Nitrosospira lacus: one gene and its partner. The protein of the gene in region 1 interacts with the protein of each later gene in a pairwise test. Links are inferred from orthologs where the notes say so. Each region holds a gene or a part of one and is shown on either strand. Other genes may lie near its edges. The genes, in order: EBAPG3_RS05490 and hypB.

Region 1 (3,105 bases):
AACTACCGGATTTAGGATTATGAATATCCATGAAATTCTGCAATATCTGCCTCATCGCTATCCTTTTCTTCTGGTGGATCGCGTTCTCTCCTGTGAACCGGGGAAAAACATAGCTGCTCTCAAGAATGTCACGATCAACGAGCCCTTCTTTAACGGTCACTTTCCCCACCACCCGGTTATGCCGGGCGTGCTGATTATCGAAGCGCTGGCCCAGGCTGCGGCGATCCTGACGCTCAAGACCATGGATGTGAAAGCCGATGAAAATTCGATATATTATTTTGTCGGCATAGATAGAGCCCGGTTCAAGCAGCCGGTCCAGGCGGGTGACCAGCTGATACTCAAGGCAACCATCGAGCGGCAGCGAATCGGCATCTGGAAATATTCTACCCAAGCGGAAGTCGATGGCCGTATTGTTACCGAGGCCGAGTTGATGTGTACCGTGCGAAGCAAGCCGTCGTAGCGGTTATGCTGGAGTGAGTGTCATTGTTCACCATGTGCGCGCCATCGCACAGCGGTTAGAGGCTCGCGGTTTCCTTTGTTGTATTGGCGGTTGCAGATTGGGGATTGAAAATTGAGGATGATGGAACGGCCGGCGGAAGGCCTCAACTGGGTATGCGGCGTGGATGAATCCGGCAGAGGACCGCTAGCGGGGCCGGTGTTCGCCGCCTGTGTGGTGCTTGATCCGGATCATAGAATAGAGGGTTTGGCAGATTCAAAAACGCTCAGTGAAAGTCAACGCAACAGGTTGACCATTGCCATTAAAACATACGCGGTGGCTTGGGCTATCGGTTCCGCGTCCGTAAAAGAAATCGACCGGTTAAATATTCTGCAGGCAAGCCTGCTTGCCATGAAGCGCGCAGTGGAGCGCCTGTCATTTGTTCCTGGTAGAGTGTTGGTGGACGGGAATCATAGTCCCCGCCTGAGATGTCCCGTTACCGCCATTGTCAGGGGTGATAGTCTGATCCCGGAAATTTCCGCCGCGTCGATACTTGCCAAGACGGCGCGCGATGCCGAGATGGTGGCATTGCACCAGCGCTTTCCACACTATGGCCTCGATCGCCATAAAGGATATTCCACGCCGGAGCATATTGCGGCCTTGCGGGTGCATGGGGCATCGGCGATACATCGCCATAGTTTTGCCCCGGTCAGGGAGTTGATAATAAAGGGTAAAGCTCCAAGGATAAAAATTTAATCTCCTGCCTGAGAAGGAACCTTATTTCGTTTCATATTACTAATATAATATTCACAACTGCCAACATGCGTGAAGGATATAGCAACAGGTGAGTCAGCAGGTAACTTTAAGCACGGGTGCAAGAATCGATTGTACGCGTACCGATTGCAGTAACTTAATTAGACCCGAATAATATGCGCATCGAAAAAGACACAGTGGTATCCCTCACCTACGAGCTTCTTGATTCGACCGGTGAGGTCATGGAAAAAACCGATTCACCAATCAGCTACTTGCACGGTGGTTATGACGGAATTTTTCCAATGGTGGAAGAGGAGTTGCATAGCAAGGAGGCGGGTTACAGTTGCTCGGTATTTATGGAGCCAGAGAATACCTTTGGTGACTACGATAGTCAGTTGGTGCGAGTGGAGCCACGCGACGCGTTTCCCGACAATGTCGTGGTGGGAATGCAGTTTGAAGGTGGCGAAGAAGGCTCCGATGACGTCCTGATCTTTACCGTAACCGATATCGCCGATGATAAAGTCGTCGTAGACGGCAACCATCCATTGGCCGGCAAGGCTCTGCGTTTCGACTGCACGGTTGTCGCGGTGCGCCCCGCGACTGCGGAAGAGTTGTCTCATGGCCACGTTCACGGAGCACATGGTCACGAACATTAAGTTCCAGCCCCCTAAGACTGTTCTTTCTCCACCATCCTTTTCAGCGCGTAGAGATTTTCCAGCGCTTGTCGTGGGCTTAACTCGTCTGGTTGAATTGCGCTTAATAATGTAAGGGCGGGGTGTGCTGCCGGAGTTGCCTTGGCAGCGGCGGTTATTCCCGAGAATAAATCGCCTTGCAATTGCTTGTCCACTGTTTCCTGCTCAAATTTTACCAGATACTTTCTGGCTGTTTTGATGACTGGTTCCGGCACGCCGGCCAGTGCCGCCACCTGCAGTCCGTAGCTTTGACTGGCGGGCCCCTCAGTAACGGCATGCAGAAACACGATGTGATGTTTGTGCTCCACCGCATCCAGATGCACATTGACGGCTTGTGCAAATTCCTCCGCAAGCCGCGTCAGTTCAAAATAATGCGTCGCGAACAAGGTATAGCTGCGGTTCTTTTCCAATAGATACCGGGCAATCGCCAAAGCCAGCGCCAAGCCATCAAAAGTCGAAGTACCTCTCCCGATTTCATCCATCAGTACCAGGCTTTGCGCACTCGCATTGTGCAGGATATTGGCGGCCTCCGTCATTTCCATCATGAAGGTCGAGCGGCCACCCGCAAGGTCGTCGGATGCGCCGATACGGGTAAAAATCTGATCCAGCGGACCCATGCGAGCGCTTCTTGCGGGAACGAAACTACCGCAATGGGCGAGCAATGCGATCAGCGCGACCTGTCGCATATAAGTGGATTTGCCGCCCATATTGGGCCCGGTGATGACGAACATTTGTCGCCTGACGGGGCCGCAAGCCCCGAGCCGGACATCATTGGCGATGAAGTTCTCTACCTGGTTTTCCACCACCGGGTGGCGGCCCGCTTCAATTTCGATAACAGCATCGGGGGTAAAAACCGGCGCAATGTAATCGAGTGCGAGTGCGCGCTCGGCGAAGGCAGCCAGCACGTCCAGCTCGGCAACGCTGCGGGCAACCTGTTGTAAGTGAGCGATGTAGGGTCCAAGCATATCCAGCAATGCATGGTATAAATACTTTTCCCGTTCTAGCGCGCGATCCTCCGCGGACAGCGCCTTGTCCTCGAAGGCTTTGAGTTCCGGCGTGATATAGCGCTCGGCGTTTTTCAGCGTCTGCCTTCTGCGATAGTCCTCGGGGATCTTCTCGCTATGAGCGTGGGTGATTTCAATATAAAAGCCATGCACCCGGTTATATTCCACTTTGAGATTCGAGATGCCGGTGCGTGTTTTTTCCCGTGTTTCGAGTTGCAGC
Region 2 (3,048 bases), 1.9 Mb from region 1 along the record:
CCTCGAACCGGTGATGAACCATGGTCGCGCACCTCCTCACGGTCGATGACTGCATCGACTTCCTGATACAGTGCGCGGCAGATAGTCAAAGCGTCGGCCAGTGATGCAGCCGGATGGGTTCCAACCGTGGCGCAGCCAGTCAGAAGCAGCGTGAACACCAGCGGGAGTAACTTTATCCTGGCTGGCGCTATGGAGGCTTGAGTCGTGCGATGCGAACCGGTGGAATTATCCACGGATCTCTTCCTTTATATGTTATCGCTCGCCGTATGTTTTCTGTCCACCTTAATTGTAAAGACGGATCTATAGTGGGCAAGATTGGAACACAGGCATTCAAAAAAATTCATACGAAGAAAGAAAAACTTAAAGAAAAGGCCTGGCTCGAATGGTTGAGCCCGACGCGGGGCAAGTTCCTGAAATTGCCTTGAATGGAGAATGAGACGGAGCAACCAGGAATTTGCCGGTACCTGGATCCTAGGGAAAGTTACGCTTGAATTCATCGGAAATTAAGCCGACAATATTTCCATGTGTCTAGGCATCCCCATGCAAATCGTCGAAATCGACGGCTTTAACGCGCGCTGTGCCTCCAAAGGTGTTACGCGCGAGGTAAGCCTGTTCCTGATGCAGGGTGAGACGATAGCGATTGGCGATTTCGTCATGGTGCACGTGGGGTATGCGATCCAGATAATGAGTGAACAGGAGGCCCGCTCGGCTTGGGAGCTGCACGACGAGATGCTTGCCTCCGAGGCAAGCGGTGCATGAGCTTTCGATCTGTCAGGCTTTGATTGCCCAGGTGGAACGGATTGCAACAAGCCATGGCGCGCAAAGCGTTGAATTGGTCAAATTGAGGGTTGGTCCCCTCGCCGGAGTGGAGCCTTTATTACTGCAACATGCCTATCCCTTTGCCAGCGCAGGCACGGTGGCGGCGGGGTCCACGCTGGTGATCGAACCGGTGCCGCTCAAAGTGAGTTGCGCGACCTGCGGTGCGGAGACAGAAGCTGAGCCGAACCGGTTGATATGCGGCGCGTGTGGTGACTATCATACCCGACTGGTGAGCGGCGATGAGATGACACTCATGAGCGTCGGGCTGATTATGTCAGAGAGAGGAACGGATGATGTGTGATACGTGTGGCTGCAATATTACGCCCGGGAATCGCCAATTCGCCTACAAGCCGGCGAGCGGCATGACAGCCGTTCCGGTGCTGAAGAATCTGCTGGCCAAAAACGACGATCAGGCGACATGTAACCGGCGGTACTTTGATGAGCACCGGCTATTGGTAATCAACCTCATGTCTTCCCCGGGTTCGGGCAAGACCACGCTGCTTGAGGCAACCATTGATGCATTGCGAAATGAGTGCCGTATCGGTGTGATCGAAGGTGATCTGGAAACCGAGAATGATGCCGAACGCATCCGCGCCCGAGGCGTGCCAGCATATCAAATTACCACTGGCTCGGCGTGCCATCTGGACGCACACATGGTGCATGATGCGTTGCATCAGTTTCCGCTTGAAGAACTGGACATTCTGTTTATCGAGAATGTCGGTAATCTGGTGTGTCCCGCCAGCTTTGACCTCGGCCAGCATCGTAACGTCACACTGCTTTCTGTTACCGAAGGAGACGACAAACCGGCCAAGTATCCGCCGATATTCCGCGTTGCGGATGTGGTGCTTTTTACCAAAAGCGATCTGCTGCCGGTGCTGGATGATTTCGTTTCCGCGCGGGCCGAGTCGAATCTTCGCAAACTCGCGAGCCGGGCCCCCGTGATGCAGATTTCCGCACGCAGGAAGCTTGGCTTGCAGGCCTGGCTGGATTGGCTACGCGATGAACTGGCCAGCCAACGCACACAGGGGAGTCAGGATAAAACTGCGCGATCCGGAATACAATCCGATAGTATGCATTTGCGTGAGAGAGTCACGTGACGCTTACCGCCCAGGATTGGCTTGCGAAGATCCATGCGCTTCCGCTGGATCACCGGGTGCGAATCATGAATGTGTGCGGGGGGCATGAGCGCTCGATCACGATGGCGGGTATAAGGAGTGCCCTACCCAAGACCGTTGAACTGATCGCTGGGCCGGGCTGCCCGGTGTGCGTGTGTCCGGAAGAAGATGTGTACCAGGCGATTCAACTTGCGCTGCGTGCGGATGTGATCCTGGTTGCCTTTGGTGATATGTTGCGTGTGCCCGTGAATGTACCCAAAAGTCAGGTGCGTTCGCTGGAGCAGGCCAAAGCCGGTGGCGCTGACATCCGGCCAATTGCCAGTCCGCGTGAGGCCGTAAAAATTGCACAGCAGAATCCGGCACGCGCAGTGGTGTTTTTTGCCGCTGGCTTCGAGACCACTACCGCGCCGGTGGCGGCCATGTTGATGGAGGGGGTGCCGGATAATTTGTTTGTATTATTGTCGGCCAGGCGCACCTGGCCTGCGGTCGCGATGCTGCTTGACTCGGATACTCCTGGCTTCGATGGGTTAGTTGCACCCGGTCATGTTTCAACGGTGATGGGACCGGAAGAATGGATTTTCGTGGTAAAAAAACACAATATCCCCACAGCGGTCGCCGGTTTCATGCCGGTCTCGCTGCTGGCGGCAATGTATTCCGTGTTGCGCCAGCTGCTTGAAGGCGAGCGTTTTCTCGATAACTGTTATCCCGAGCTGGTTCGTCCCGGAGGAAACCGGTCGGCACAAGCACAAATCGCGCAAGCACTGGATGATACCGATGCCAATTGGCGCGGCATTGGCGTTATCCCGGCTTCGGGTTTCGCGCTTAACCCCCGTTTTTCGGGGAACGATGCGCGCTCGCAATACCCGGATTTCGATACCGAGGGGCGCAAGCGTGCCGGCCAAATGCCACCGGGCTGCGAGTGCGCGAGCGTGGTTCTAGGAAAAATCAATCCAAACGAGTGCAAGATTTATGGCCGCGCCTGCACTCCTAAAACCCCTATCGGCCCGTGCATGGTATCGGACGAAGGCGCCTGCCGGATATGGTGGGCAGCCGGCGTGAGGACCAATGCGGCAATTTCAGCCAAAAACACACCAACCGCCGATATGGGTTAAGG

Evidence for each region.
Region 2: the proteins of EBAPG3_RS05490 (region 1) and hypB interact in binary tests that used the Escherichia coli proteins (3 or more experiments, as listed by UniProt). The link is inferred for Nitrosospira lacus from one-to-one orthologs.

What each region holds. Positions count from the first base shown.
Region 1 is NZ_CP021106.3:1,237,871-1,240,975, forward strand. Bases 325-3,105 are described here. They hold EBAPG3_RS05490 (FKBP-type peptidyl-prolyl cis-trans isomerase), read left to right. Parts: upstream 325-1,365; coding sequence 1,366-1,845; downstream 1,846-3,105. Other genes in these bases: fabZ (3-hydroxyacyl-ACP dehydratase FabZ), read left to right, coding at 325-460; rnhB (ribonuclease HII), read left to right, coding at 578-1,192; mutS (DNA mismatch repair protein MutS), read right to left, coding at 1,857-3,105. Outside these bases: more of fabZ, read left to right, coding at 20-324. UniProt on the Escherichia coli protein: Folding helper with both chaperone and peptidyl-prolyl cis-trans isomerase (PPIase) activities. Chaperone activity prevents aggregation of unfolded or partially folded proteins and promotes their correct folding.
Region 2 is NZ_CP021106.3:3,174,441-3,177,488, reverse strand. What follows is about bases 325-3,048. They hold hypB (hydrogenase nickel incorporation protein HypB), read left to right. Parts: upstream 325-1,181; coding sequence 1,182-1,916; downstream 1,917-3,048. Other genes in these bases: hypD (hydrogenase formation protein HypD), read left to right, coding at 1,913-3,046; EBAPG3_RS14490 (hydrogenase maturation nickel metallochaperone HypA/HybF), read left to right, coding at 734-1,120; EBAPG3_RS14495 (HypC/HybG/HupF family hydrogenase formation chaperone), read left to right, coding at 541-759. In the rest of the region: EBAPG3_RS14500 (hypothetical protein), read right to left, coding at 1-233. UniProt on the Escherichia coli protein: Involved in the maturation of [NiFe] hydrogenases. Required for nickel insertion into the metal center of the hydrogenase. Exhibits a low intrinsic GTPase activity, which is essential for nickel insertion.